One region of the Paenibacillus sp. FSL P2-0322 genome, then DNA from elsewhere that is predicted to be linked to it. Evidence: riboswitches for the same ligand, from Rfam matches in the RefSeq annotation. Region 1 holds a riboswitch; the other holds the start of a gene.

Region 1 (7,643 bases):
CCTCATTTACTCGGAGACGACCGATCTCGGTCCGACAGCACGACGCTGGATTAGCGAGACACGTGCGTCGTTTGCAGGCTATCGTATGGTGTAGAGGGTTTAGCCCTCTTCATTGACATTAACAACCTCATCCTCAAAGCGACCGATATTGTCATTCGAGCCGATGATGACCATAATATCGTCTGCTTTTAGCCGATCCATAGCCGTCGGTGCGATCAGGATACCGTTCGCCGTATGAAGCGCCACGACACTACAACCAAAGCGAGTACGGGCATTTAGCTCTGCTAGCGTTTTGCCATTCAGACATGCAGGTACATTGAGTTCCACAATACTGTATTCTTTGGACAACTCCAAATAATCGAGCAAATTAGGCGTGACTAGCTGATGAGCCACCCGGATACCCATATCCCGTTCTGGATAAATGATCCGGTCCACACCGAGCTTCTCTAACGCACGCCCGTGCAGCACAGATATGGCTTTGGCTACGACTTTTTTCACACCCAGCTCCTTCAGCAAAATGGCGGTCAGGATGCTTACCTGAATGTCATCACCAATAGCAACAATGCCGCAATCGAAATTACGGATGCCCAGTGATCGCAATGAGTCTTCATCGGTAGCGTCCGCCACGACAGTATGTGTCAACATCTCACTCATACTGTCCACCACATCCTCATTCCGGTCAATGCCTAGCACCTCGCACCCCATATCCACCAATTGCAAAGCCAGGCTTGAGCCAAACCGTCCCAAGCCAATAACTACAAACTGCTGCGTTTTCATATCTACTCGAAAACTCCCTTATCTGAATCAATTTCATAAATGAGGATTTTGCAAAAATCCTGAAATAATTAAACCAACGAAATGAATATGAAATGGATTCATCCTATAATCATTTTGCCTTCCGGATGACGATATAATTCTTTACCCTTTTTCGGCCCCAGTGCATAAGCTAGCGTGAGTGGCCCCAGTCTACCTGCAAACATCGTCAGGGTAATCACCAGCTTACCTATGACTGTCAAATCAGGTGTAAGCCCCATCGACAGCCCCACCGTACCAAACGCAGACACCGTCTCAAACAAGATCATCAGAAAATGATGATCTTCGGTTGCCGACAAAATCATGGTCACCCCGATCACGAACAGCAACCCCAGCAGTGTAATGGTCAAAGCCTTGTAAATTCGTCCCTGCGCAAGTCGGTACTTGAACAGTACAATATCTTCACGCCCCCGTAGCATCGAAATCACGGCTCCAATGAGCAGCGCGAATGTTGTGGTCTTAATCCCGCCTCCAGTAGAGCCAGGAGAAGCCCCGATAAACATGAGTATGATGATAAAAAACTGCGTAGCCTGCCGCAAGCCTGCAATGTCCAGTGTATTGGCACCTGCGGTACGAGGGGTTACGGACTGGAATAAAGATCCCAGCAGTTTCCCCCCCCAATCAAGCGAGCCAAGAGTCTTTGGATTCGTAAACTCAAATACAAAAATCACGAGCGTGCCGACTACAATCATAGCGCCCGTCATGCTGAGTACCACCTTAGTATGCAAGGAAAGTCTCTTGCGCTTGCGATATTCTGCCAGGTCCGACATCACTACAAAACCAATTCCGCCTGAAATAATCAGGAACATAGCTGTAAAATTAACAATCGGATCATATACATAATCTGTCAGGCTGCGAAAGTGCCCGAATAAGTCAAAACCAGCATTGTTAAACATGGAGATGGCATGCCAAATCCCAAAATAAATCGCCCTGCCTACAGGCATATCAAACGACCAGCGAATCGCAAATATTGCAGCACATACGCCCTCAATGACCAGCGAGTACAGCAGCACCTTACGAATCAATCCGACAATTCCTTCGACAGAGGTCTGATTCATCGCTTCCTGTAAAATGAGGCGCTCCCGTAAGGAAATCCGACGTTTGAACACCAGCGCGATCAAGGTAGCCATAGTCATAAAGCCCAGGCCGCCGATCTGAATGAGCGCAACGATAACAACTTGACCAAAGGTTGTAAAAAAGGTCCCCGTATCCTTTACTACAAGCCCTGTAACACAGGTCGCGGAAGCGGCAGTAAACAAAGCGTCTATAAACGCAAGTGGCTTTCCTGTTGTATTGGAGATCGGCAGCATTAACAATAAACTACCTATTAGAATGATAATGGCAAAGCCCGCAACGAATATCTGCGGTGGAGAAAGCCGGAGCCAGCTTGCATTGGGATTCATCTATTCATCACTTCTCTCCTAATCCTTAAAACTATAAAAATAGTGATTTAATACGGTGTAAGCCCGCTACGCGTTCCATTTGATCTTCCGATCGTCGTTGCCCCTAATTTTTTTGATTTTTCCAAACCTTTAGTAACTATAATTAGCATTCCCTGAATACAGGAAGAATGCATGTCAAGCACTACTCTGCCCCCTGTGCTATTGGCGGGCAGCAGCGAAGGGGGCAGAATTGTTCTGAAGAAGCGAAGCGTTTGCCTTTATCTCCGGATTTTAACCATTAAAGGGGTTATACAATCAAAAAATCCGGGGATAACAGCAATCGGAAGAATAATCTGCACCCGCAGCGGTCTAACCAATCCAAACACTTTTATACACACAAAAAAAGACACCGGAAAACCGAGTGCCTGACTTGGTTCCTGCTCACAGCCTACGAGGTTAGCTGACGGATTCGGGCAGCACAGTATGCCCTATTTACACATCCAATCCAGCAGGATCAGCTGTAAAATTCACCCCAGTAACATGGTTCCCCCGTTTTCTCATAGAAATTCGGCTCAACTGTATATCATTACCTATGTATTTTATAGGCATTGCCTCAAGATTATAATCCTTCTATATCCAGATCACAAAACCGATTTCGCCGAAAAAACGTGAAATTGGCTTTATTTTGCGAATGGGCATCGTTTAATCGCAGCTTATCTTATTTTATTGGAACTTTAAAGTGCTTTCACTCTATTTTCATGAATATCGCTGGTCTGTTGGCGGGAACCTGTGCAGTATGATATCTTTAATGGATGTTCTTATTTACAGATTAAGGAGGAAACTCATGAATCCTATCGGGAAACCGGTCGTGCTCACGGCCAACTTCAAAAAATTAGGCTTGCTGGGCGGGATTGGCCTGATTTGCTTTTTTATCTTTCAATTGCTTATTCCCTCGCTTAGCAATCCGAGTCCAGAATCAGTAATGAACGCAAAGGTCATCAGCAAACAAGAAGCGGTCATACACGCATTGGACTTTGCCCGCTCCGAGTTGGGCTATACTGAATCACAGCCAGAGGAGCCTGTCGTGACCTATCAGGCCGAAACAGATTTGTACGGTTATTTATCTAGAGAAAAACTGCTTCAACAGTACGACCGTACATGGAAGAAAAATTACCCTTACGAAACCTTTCGGGTTGATCTGCCTGAATCCTCAGCGAAAAGCAAACTGCAAATTCATGTGGATTTATCCACTGGGAAGGTCGTTAGCTTTAAACGGATCACCTCCAGTACCAATTACACACAGGCTGATATTTCTACGGATGAAGAAGCACGTAACAGGCTTATACGTGTAGCTGAGGACGGCATGACGCTTGAAGCCAAGGAGCAGGCGGCCGCAGTATGGGTCAAGCGCTTTGGCTTTAAGCCGTCGGACTTGAAGCTCGCCACCACTGAAAAAGAAGGTGGATTAAAGTATACCGTAGACGATAAAAAAATCGGCGCCTCGGTACTTACACTGGCTTTTACTTTCGAAGACGGTGATGTTCGCTCCTTCTCTCAAAGCTTTTCGGCCCCGTCGTCCTATACCGATTATATCGAAAAGCAAACATTTTGGGCGAATTGGATGACCTATGCGGGTTATGCCCTATTTAGCTTTGTGCTGGGTGTTCTTGCCATTGTGTATGCGTCACTCACCCGACGACATACTTCATTTGTACGCGGCATTGTTCTGTCCGTTATATACTTTATTGCAAGTATAGCTGGGACAATGAACATGCTGCCTTTATTGCAAGCAGAAGCAGGCGGTAAGGGCATGCTTATATTTCTTATGGTGTTCCAGATTGGTGTTACCTTCTTCATGGCAGTAGCGCTCTACTTCTCCTTGGTCGGCGGTGACGGACTTATGCGTCAGGTTGGACTGAATGCATGGCCGCGTGCGAAAGAGCCGGGCTACGGGCTGTATGTGCTTCGCAGTATGTATGTTGGCTACTTGTGGGCCTTTATTTTACTCGGGGTACAATCCATCTTATTCTTTATACTGGAGCGCACATTTAATACATTCTCCACAACAGATGCCACGCAATCCCCTTACAATATGGCTTATCCATGGTTACTGCCGATTATGGCCTGGATGGCAGGTATTGGAGAAGAGACTGTCTACCGTCTGTTTGGTATTCCGATGGTCAAAAAAATAGTGAAAAACACTTTTGTTGCTTGTCTGATCACCACGCTGATTTGGGCACTGGGACATACACTTTATCCGATCTATCCGGTGATTTCCAGACCTATTGAGCTGACTTTTCTTGGTTTGCTGTTCAGTTTTGTGTTCCTGCGTTACGGTTTTATTGCCGCCATGTTCAGCCACGTTATTTTTGACAGCATTCTAATGGGGCTTAGTGTAATGAGTCTGGGAGACACTGTGAATGTGAGCGCTGGTCTATTCTGGATCTTACTTCCAGCCATTGTGGGTTACATCATTTATTGGTTTAGTCCTAAAAAGCCAAATCGAATTATGTTTGAACCTATTAAAAAAGAGGAGCCGTATTCTACGACTCCTCCTCCCGAAGGGCAGCTATAATCTGACGCGCAAGCTTATCCCCAATAGAGAGAGGCCGGAATTCTTCGATGCTGGCCTCTCTTATTTTTTTGAGTGATCCAAAATGCTTGAGCAGTAACTTACGCCGTTTCTCGCCGATGCCTGGAATAGAGTCCAACCGAGAAGTTACCATAGATTTGCCGCGTTGCTCGCGGTGGAACGTGATGGCAAAACGGTGAACCTCGTCCTGAATCCGTTGCAGCAGATAAAATTCTTCGCTATTGCGTGCAAGTGTCACGGCCTCAGAGGACTCTCCCACTAATAGTTGGGAAGTTCTATGTTTGGCATCCTTCACCAGACCACACACAGGAATGAACAAACCCAGCTCATTTTGCAGTACATCGGTCGCCGCCTTAATTTGTCCACGTCCACCATCCACAACGATCAAGTCGGGACGTTCCAGATTTTCCTTAAGCACACGTTCATATCTACGCCGAATAACCTCACGCATCGTTTCATAATCATCGGGTCCCTGCACAGAACGGATCTTATATTTTCGATACTCCTTCTTGGCAGGCTTGCCATCAATAAACACGATCATGGCGGAGACTGGATCGGAACCCTGGATGTTGGAGTTATCAAACGCCTCCACCCGGTGCAAGCTATCCAGCCCAATGGCACGTCCGAGATTGCTTGCAGCTTTGGATGTCCGTTCCTCATCCCGCTCGATCAGCTTAAACTTCTCATCCAAAGCAACACGTGCATTTTCCGTCGCCATGCCTGTCATTTGCTTTTTCAGTCCACGCTGCGGTACAAGTACCTTAACATCCAACCATTCAGCCAGAGCGAGAGCTGCCGTAGCTGGGTCCTCCAGTCCACCGGATAGTTGGGTTTCTGTTTCCTTTATCTCTGCATCTTGGTCACCAACTTGACCTTGATTCGTTGCTACTGCATAAGCTGCTCGTTCTTCAGCCACCAGCAGTGAGTCAGCAGAATGCTCTGTCTCCGTTTGTATCGCTTTCTCATCTGTCTGTCCGGTAACATCGGCTGTAGGTGCACTGTGGAGTGCAGTTTCTGCCGCAACCGGTTGATCGACATTGACCTGTTCTGCCTGCATCAGCTTAGGAGAATCTGGCAGCAATATTTCTTGCGGCACTGCTGGGTTGTCACTATAATATTGCGTCACATAGGACATAAAATCACTGTAAGCCTCACCATAGAAAGGAAAAGTCGACATATGGCGCTCGATCATTTTACCTTTGCGGACATATAGGATTTGTACACACATCCAGCCCTTATCTACTGAAAAACCGAATACATCTCGATCTTTCGCATCCGATGTGGTGATTTTCTGCTTTTCCATCATCGCGTCGATGCTGATAATCTGATCTCGCAGCTCCTTGGCCCGCTCAAAATACAATTCCTCTGCGGCCTCCTGCATTTTACGCTGAAGATCCTTTTTAATTTCCTCATGTCCCCCGCTCAAAAAGGAACCAATCTCCTGACCAATCTGGTCATACGTTTCCTTCTCGACCTCTTTCACACAAGGCCCCAAACATTGATGCATGTGATAATACAGGCACACTTCCTTGGGCATCACACCACACTTGCGTAACGGATACATACGATCCAGCAGCTTCTTCGTCTGATGTGCCGCGTAGGAATTGGGGTACGGTCCAAAATATTTTGCTTTATCTTTCAGAACGCGACGGGTCACCTCCAGCTTGGGGTGTGCCTCGTTCGTAATTTTCAAATACGGAAAGGTTTTATCATCCTTCAATAGCACGTTATAGCGCGGCTGGTGCTTTTTAATGAGGTTGCACTCCAGAATGAGCGCCTCCATATTACTACCTGTAACGATATATTCAAAATCACGGATATCGGAAACCAATCGCTGCGTCTTGCCGTTATGGCTACCTGTAAAATAGGAACGGACCCGGTTTTTCAACACTTTGGCCTTGCCGACATAAATGATGGTGCCTTCGCTGTTCTTCATCAGGTAACAGCCTGATGCATCCGGCAGTAACGCTAATTTGTGCCGTATGTTTTCCAGCGCCTTCTCCTGATTCTGCAAGTCCTCCGCATAAGGTTTCATTCGCCAGGTTCCTCCTTCCATTCTTAATGACTGCTCAACTAACTACTTATAATATATAGGAATAATACACAAAAACGCCCCCGGTATTTACAACCGGAGGCATTGACCTTTCATGGCCGCTCCACCAAGCCCCCGCGGGAGCATGGGTCACATGCGATGATTATTGGTGTTTAGTAAGCATGCTTTTCAGCGCTTCTTTGGAGTTCAGACCTACCACTTTATCAACAGGCTGTCCGTCTTTGAAAACGATCAGGGTAGGAATACTCATCACGCCGAAACGGGAAGCAGACTCTGGATTTTCATCCACGTTCACCTTCGCGATTTTGACGCTGTCGCCAACTTCTGTGGACAGATCCTCCAGAATGGGAGCGATCATTTTGCAAGGACCGCACCATGGCGCCCAAAAATCAACCAAAACGGTTCCTGTGCCTTCGACTTCTGCGTTGAAGGATTGATCGGACACGTTAACAATTGCCATTGTATGTTCCTCCTTTATAGAAAAGTCAAGATTATTATAACCTGTAATGTCTGTTTCGACACCTTTTAATTATATCACAATAGTCTTTTAATTGTAAGATATCAAAATAGCAGACGGATAAACGCTTACCCCCGCTGATTTTTTCCCTTTACGGTAATGACATCTACAAAAGGACGAATCCGGTCCATCAAGCGTTGTCCTTTGTACATTTCCTCTCCGTCCTTGCTCGTAAAGCTGAGATGCTTCTCCAGCCCCTGCAACGAATAATTGGAAGTATAAAAAGTAGGTTTGCGGTTCATTCGGTAATTCAAAATAGAACCCATCACATGGTCCCGTACCCAC
Region 2 (7,643 bases), 2.8 Mb from region 1:
AGAAAAATAATCGTTAAGCTAATCAGCAAAGTGTTCAGTGCAATCTCATTCGGCGTTTTTTGCCGCTGTGCGCCTTCCACGAGCGAAATCATTTTATCAATAAATGTCTCGCCCGGCTCTGTCGTAATCCGCACCTTAATCCGGTCACTGACCACTCGCGTCCCGCCGGTTACCGAGCAAAAATCACCACCCGATTCCTTGATGACCGGAGCCGATTCGCCCGTAATTGCAGATTCATCCACCGAAGCCAGACCTTCAATGACCTCACCATCGCTTGGGATCATTTCGCCCTGGGAGACAATAACCACGTCCCCCTTACGCAATTCGGTTGAGCTAACCACCTGAATGTCATTTCCGATGAGCTTGTTAGCTTGCGTATCCTGCTTGGATTTTTTTAAAGAGGCAGCTTGTGCCTTACCCCGCCCCTCCGCGAGCGCTTCGGCAAAATTAGCAAAAAGCAACGTAAACAACAGAATAACAAACACGGCCAGGTTAAAGCCCATTTCCTTGCCAGTTCCAAAATAACCGGGAAGCAGTAACATTAGCAGCACGACCAATGTACCGATCTCCACGACGAACATGACAGGATTCTTCATCATAATCATCGGATTTAATTTTATAAAGCTATCCTTGATCGCATGCTTCAAGATGCTTCTGTCCAGCATGTGTTTGCGTTGTTCCTTCATGATCAAACACCCCGTTCATCCATTCTCATTTTCTTCTTCACATGGTCAAAAATTCAGCAACAGGTCCCAATACGATAACGGGTAAAAAGGTCAACGCACCAATCAGCAGCACGACCCCGATCAGAATGGCTCCAAATAACTTGTTGTCCGTACGCAGTGTCCCCGTCGTCACCGGAGTCGGTGCTTTGGCATTCAATGAAGCCGCCACAGCCAACAATGCAATCATAGATACATATCGTCCGAAGAACATAACCAGCCCCGTTGTCATGTTCCAGAATACGTTGTTATCCGAAAGACCTTCAAATCCCGAACCGTTATTTGCAGCAGATGACGCATATTCATAGAGCACCTGAGTCAACCCGTGATAGCCAGGGTTAGTGACCGCGTCGTATCCCCAATGACTCATAAACGCAAGCGCAGTTGGGGCGAGAATGAGGAACGGATGTACCAAAATGGCAATCGCGATCAGCTTCATTTCCTTGCCTTCAATTTTCCTTCCCATAAATTCCGGAGTTCTCCCGACCATCAGTCCGCATATAAACACACCCAGAATCGCATACATCAGCATATTCATCAGCCCGACACCCTTGCCGCCAAAAATGACGTTTAGCATCATTTCTCCCAAAGCAGCCATGCCACCCAGTGGGGTTAGTGTATCATGCATATTATTGACCGAACCTGTCGTTGCCGCTGTTGTGACCGCAGTGAATAAAGCCGATTGTCCAATGCCGAAACGAACCTCTTTCCCTTCCATGCTTCCTTGAGAAGCATCCACACCCAGTGTCTGGATTAACGGGTTACCTGTCTTTTCAGACACGTACGTAATAGATAGAAAAATAAGAAACAATACCATCATGGAGCTAAAAATAATCCAGCCCTGCTTACGATTACGGGCAAACAATCCAAAGGTATACGGCAACGAAGCCGGCATTACCCACATTGCCAAAATTTCCAACACGTTCGTCCAAGGACTTGGATTTTCAAAAGGATGCGCAGAGTTAGCTCCCGCATAACCGCCTCCATTCGTCCCCAAATGCTTGATGGACTCCAGAGAAGCAATGGGCCCCATAGAAATCTGCTGCTGTGTTCCGCTCAGCGTCGTAAGATCCGCCGTAGGCTGTAGCGTCTGTGGTACCTTCAATCCAACCAGCACCAGCGTAAGCACAAAGGCCAGCGGCAGGAAAATCCTTATAATGGCTTTAATAAAATCTTGAAAGAAATTGCCCATCCCTTCACCGCGCCGCGTCAATCCTCTCATAAAAGCCGCAGCAACCGCAAAACCGGAAGCAGCCGAAGTGAACATCATCATCGTGACGAACGCCATCTGTGTCAGATACGTAAGCCCGCTTTCTCCGCTATAATGTTGGAGATTCGTATTCGTCATAAAGCTGATTACCGTATTAAAAGCTAGTGATGCTTCCATATTACTGTTTCCAGCCGGATTACCAGGAAGCATTCCCTGTAAACGCAACAGCAAGTAGCTGATCGCCACAAGCACGACATTCGTTGCAATGAAACTCATAACATACGTAGTCCAACGCATGCTCTCCAGCTTCTTCAATCCTACTATCTTATAAATCAGCTTTTCTGTTCCGCCAAAAATCCGATCCGTCCGATTGGGTTCATTCGAGAATACATGATACATATAGGTGCCCACTGGCTTTACCAAGAGCAGCAATATGACGATCACAATTCCAATTTGAAGCAGCTCCATCCTTTATTCCTCCTTCAAAATGCTCCTGCGTTTGGAACAACAGACCTGCTTCCAGAGCACCAATTGTGTGCACACGTTTGCGAAAACCCGCTACCTATGATGCTTAATATTCAGATCTGTTGTTCCCGCCCGCTCTATCCCCTATAGCTGACTAGAACTTTTCAGGGTTCAGGAGTGCGTAGATTAAATACATAAACACAATAGCCGTAAGCCCAAGTATAACGATCATCCTCTTCGTCCTCCTTTAGAGGTCTGCGCATCACACCAGCGTACAAACAGCAGTATCACTCCATAACTCACAGCCATGACGAGCAGCATGTATATATCCATCATGTTTATACCCTCCGTATCGGTCCTCAGATCGCCATTCTTATTTGATCATAAAATCATAAAACAACTATGTTATAAGTGCTTATCCGTTCAGCAGAAAACCCACCTCTCCGTTCAATGTGTAGATCACATGATCCGCTCCCAATCCCCGATAAATTCCTTGTGGATTACAGCCGTGCGTAATAACATAGATCGATTCCGATGTTAGCGGCCGACATATTTGCAGGAAACGGCACGTCAGATTCAAGCTGTTCTCGAACAAATACACACTACCAATTTCTTTTTTTGGAAAATTCCATTTTCCCGCTTGCATGGTATTGATGCGGACAATGTGCTCCACACCCATTTTTTTGAGCTGTCGTTCCTCCTGGGCGCTATTCGTGAGAACTGCAAACGCCAATTTTTTGAAAATAAGCAATTTCACAAAACTTCTGCCCGCTTCATTCGGTGCAGTGACAATAATTAACCGACCTTCCATCAGTAGCTCCTCTCCCGGTATAAAAAGACAACAAAAAGAAGCCGAAGGAAAAAGGCTTTCCTCCGGCTTCTTACATATCCATGATAAAATAAACCATGGCTGCACACGGCGGTTTGTTGCCTCTCCCTGTACGCTTACGAGGTTAGCTGTCGGATTCGGACGTGAGAGTCGCCCTATTTCTGGCACTTGACCTGAAAATTCACCCCATGAGACACACGGCTTCCGAAGCCGTACAATCTCGATTGGTTCCCCCGCTTTTGCAACTGCAAAATTCAGCGCTATAGACATTTCGTTGTTGCTTCATTCAAGTTAATTTGAAATTACGTCTTGAATCATACACCCGCGCATGGAAGACTGTAAAGCTCAACTGCGGGGTTATAAATCGGCCTTTAGAGCCTAGGATATTAATAATAGCGCTTACAATGCAACTATGCTTCTCACAGCTCCTTCAATCTCTGTTTTTCATCCCTTTTCGAAAATGACAAGCATGTCAATATTGGCGTAGGGTAGGGCGTTTTTGGCCTTTTTTTGTAAAAAGAGAAGAAAATACGCTATATGTACCAGCTAAACACCGATTGAACCCGCTTTTATAAGAAGAAACACCTTAATTCGCTCCATTTGCGGTGCGATTTACTGTTTTGAACAAAATACGATTTTACAGCGGCTAAAGGCTTGATACAGCTTTTCAAAACTTGCAACCTCGATTTTAATTGCTTACAATTTAATTGCTGAATATTGAATAAGGAGAGATACTATGACCGTTTATGAATATGATGCGCACACCCTGCAAGGGAAACAAATTCCGTTATCCACATATGAAGGGAACGTTCTGCTTATCGTGAACACTGCCAGCAAATGTGGGTTAACCCCCCAATACAAAGCGCTACAAGAGCTATATGACCAGTACCATGAACAGGGGCTCGAAATTTTGGGATTTCCCAGCAACCAATTTGCCAAACAAGAGCCAGGTTCCAGCGAGGAGATTTCCGAGTTTTGCCAGATCAATTATGGTGTTACCTTTCCGATGTTCGCCAAGACAGATGTCAATGGCGATCAAGCGCACCCCTTATTTCGTTACCTGACCCAAACTGCTCCGGGGGTATTAGGGTCCAAAGCGATCAAATGGAATTTTACTAAATTCTTAATTACACGAGAAGGTAACGTATTTAAGCGCTATGCACCGCAAACCACTCCAGATAAGCTGGCGGGAGATATAGAGAAGCTTTTGCAGCAAAACTGACATCCTTCTTTATCACAGTTAATAAACGACCGGTTGTCTACCGTTGTTCTGTGGCAAAAGGATATAACGAAAAATGCTTAACAAAAAAGCATCCCTTCACGTAAACCGTGTCAGGATGCTTTTTTAACTGAGTCTTGCATATAATGCGGTCGAGAGGACTCGAACCTCCACGGGCGTACGCCCACTACCCCCTCAAGATAGCGTGTCTGCCATTCCACCACGACCGCAAATCATAATGTAATGAGGCAACAGATTTATTATACTCTCTCATCAACTATTTGTAAACAAAAATATAATAATTATTTTATATGTTATTTTAACTAACATATATGAGCGATAAGAATATTTAATTTGACACAAAAGCTACTTAAATGTAAATATATATTACATATATTTCGAATATCTTTCGTCCCCCCAAGTAAAGAGTGAAATAACGTAACATAAGGATTCACTTCGAGGAGGCGAACCACCCTGCATAAAGGCAACCGCTTGCTGAACTATGCATTATTGTTGGACCCTTCCCTACCTGTTGGTGGCTTCACCCGTTTCAACGGACTGGAGAAACTATCCCGTAACGGACATTTGAACAGTCTACAAGACCTGGAACATTACATGCTGGATGATTTGTATCCTCAATTTACAACCGTTGACGGCATGGCTATCAAAAGTCTGTATGTCGCCATCCAGCAGAATGACAGTTGGCGGATCGCCCTCATTGATAAGATGCTGCATACCCAACGTCCCTCCTGGCAGCATGTGAAGGAGTTTCGTCTATCCGGTCAGCGTCTACTCAAGCTCGCTAAGGCTCTTTATCCTTGGCTTGAATTTGACCAGTTGGAATCCATACTCATTCAATACAATGCGATTGGCACACTCGCTACCGTTCACACCTGGATTAACTTCCTCCTCGGAAACGATGTAGAACAGACCGTTCACGGCTATCTTAGCGCAGCGGTGTCCTTCTGTGTGGAAGATGCCTTCAAACTACTCAATCCTCCTTATGAGGAAAAGAACCCTCTTATGGAGCGTATGACAAGCGAGCTCCTCTCTGCCTGGAAGAAGCTTAACCAACCTGAGCCAACTGCATCTCAGCGTCGCTTTCTTCACAGACATTGGTCCAGCTCCTACATCACTCTACCTCTTTATATGAGCCATAATAACCAATTGGATGAACCTAGACTGTTTTCCTCCTCAGGTCTATTCAAACGCCTTCCAGCATCCCCCTGATGCGTCGTTTCGCCAATGTGGTCACAACACCAAAAACACTCTGTCCCTTTCCTCAGGTGGCAGAGTGTTTTTTATCCACATATAATCGCAATTCACAGCATTAGCAGACTCTAGACGGATTATCAGAACCACCTAGCACTTAATTAAGTAATTAATTCAACAAAATGACGCATTTACGATTGTAAAAACACGTATAAAAGTGTATCATAGTGTTAGATGGTTAATTCTAACATGTTTACTGATGATTATTATAACACACCAATTATTCCGCAAGAATCCGTAAGGGGCGATTTCTCTTGAATAACAAAATGCCTGTCACCTCCTTCGGGTGGGCCATCAAACAACGGCTTGTCGAACTTCGACTGGATCAGAAAACATTTTGTGAGACACACAATATTCCGCCTTCACGCTTGTCCAATCTGATTCACGGCACCCGCAAAGCACAAAGGTACAGAAAACAAGTTGCTGCAATTCTGAACATCGACGATAACGACTATAAGGAGGCACCGCACTCTAAACCTAACAAGCATTCCAGTTACATATAGGTCATTCCATATCACCAAGAAACCAAATAGACCCGTAAAGCGAACCCCACTCGTTCGTTTACGGGTCTTCAACCCAGACGATCTTTAGCCAAAAAATTATTCCGGCTTTGTTTTATCCTTCTCACTTTTTTGCTTACGGTATTTTGCAAATTCAACATATTCTAAAATAAAATTCTGTTCTTCCGTCTCAAGATCTTCTGCCTGGCAATTCAGTGGCCCCATCACTCCAAAAAAATAAGCAGCCTTCTGCTCCTGAAGTACGCCTTCTCCTGGCTTAATCCCTTTCATTAACCAATCGAGCGATACATTAAAAAAGTCCGAAATCTGAATCAAATGGGTGGTACCCGGCGTTGTTTTACCCCTTCTCCAATCACCGAGATTCCCTGAACTGATTTTAAGTTTTTCACAAAATGCCTTCTTGGTCATTCCGCGATCCTTAATCAAAGCTTCAATCCGCTGATAAATAGTTTGATCTCCCAAAATGTTTCCCCTCCGACACAGTAACTTTTTCTGAAATAATTTTCATTTTTCAAGCCTTACTCATTAGTAATCCTCATCAAATCCTAAGCAACCATTACCTCATAGTAGAATTGCGCTGGTTTTTCTCTTTACGAAAGCGGGTAAATTCAATATACTCAAGTATAAAATTTCTTTCCGCCTCACTAAGCGGTTCCCCCTGGCAATTCAGTTGCCCTGAAGCGCCAAAAAAATAAGGGTCTTGCGACTCCTTTAGCACCTCACCCTGTACATCTCGACCCAGCATGATCCAATCCAGACTGGCATCAAAAAACGAAGCAATTTCAATGAGTTTATTCGTGCCCGGCGTCGTTTTTCCTCTTTTCCAATCCCCGAAGTTCCCTGTACTAATGCCTAACTGCTGGCAGAACGCCTTTTTCGTCATTCCCCGTTCCTTGATGAGTTCCTCAATGCGATGGTAAATAGATTGCATAGAAGTTCCTTCCTCCCTAGCAGGCTCTCAAATAACGATATCATGTTCTCTGTTCCCATTTCAAAGATCACGTATGCTAAAATTACCGAATTATGTATGTTGGTTTCCATTATACCACAACACGCAACAAAAACCGCCTGTTTTCCGAAGAAAGGGCGGTCTTTAAGCCAGTTCACTTACGCCAATCACGTAGCAGAGTTGTCGATTTTAAGTAAGATATGCTTCAATTCATTCAAAGTTTCACTCAGATGCAATAAATCTTCTTCTGGCAAATACACCAGTCTTTCTTGAATTTTATTGGAGAAGGTATGAAATACCTGTTCACAAAAAGCATCGCCTTCCTGTGTAATCGCCACATTCACGACTCTGCGATCCGAATCACACGATTGGCGGTCAGCCAACCCATGCTCCACCAACTTATCCAGAAGAGGAGTCATGTTTGGACGTGAGACATTAAGTTGTTTGGACAAATCG

What was found. A riboswitch is a leader RNA that binds a small molecule or an ion and turns the genes downstream of it on or off. The one in region 1 is predicted to bind cyclic di-AMP.
Region 2: another riboswitch for cyclic di-AMP. It lies ahead of MKY24_RS06835 (hypothetical protein); the one in region 1 lies ahead of MKY24_RS21505 (TrkH family potassium uptake protein).

The regions. Positions count from the first base shown of each region.
Region 1 is NZ_CP150243.1:4,861,424-4,869,066, forward strand. It holds gene MKY24_RS21495 (LysR family transcriptional regulator) at 1-94, shown strand, start outside; gene MKY24_RS21500 (TrkA family potassium uptake protein) at 100-777, opposite strand; gene MKY24_RS21505 (TrkH family potassium uptake protein) at 876-2,216, opposite strand; cyclic di-AMP (ydaO/yuaA leader) riboswitch at 2,626-2,778, opposite strand; gene MKY24_RS21510 (type II CAAX endopeptidase family protein) at 3,040-4,770, shown strand; gene uvrC (excinuclease ABC subunit UvrC) at 4,739-6,823, opposite strand; gene trxA (thioredoxin) at 6,984-7,301, opposite strand; gene dnaI (primosomal protein DnaI) at 7,427-7,643, opposite strand, start outside.
Region 2 is NZ_CP150243.1:1,541,279-1,548,921, reverse strand. It holds gene kdpB (potassium-transporting ATPase subunit KdpB) at 1-686, opposite strand, end outside; gene kdpA (potassium-transporting ATPase subunit KdpA) at 724-2,400, opposite strand; gene MKY24_RS06835 (hypothetical protein) at 2,813-3,208, opposite strand; cyclic di-AMP (ydaO/yuaA leader) riboswitch at 3,324-3,496, opposite strand; gene MKY24_RS06830 (glutathione peroxidase) at 3,963-4,448, shown strand; tRNA gene MKY24_RS06825 (tRNA-Leu) at 4,593-4,675, opposite strand; gene MKY24_RS06820 (urease accessory UreF family protein) at 4,938-5,675, shown strand; gene MKY24_RS06815 (hypothetical protein) at 5,972-6,220, shown strand; gene MKY24_RS06810 (helix-turn-helix transcriptional regulator) at 6,317-6,700, opposite strand; gene MKY24_RS06805 (helix-turn-helix transcriptional regulator) at 6,795-7,169, opposite strand; gene MKY24_RS06800 (MarR family transcriptional regulator) at 7,355-7,643, opposite strand, start outside.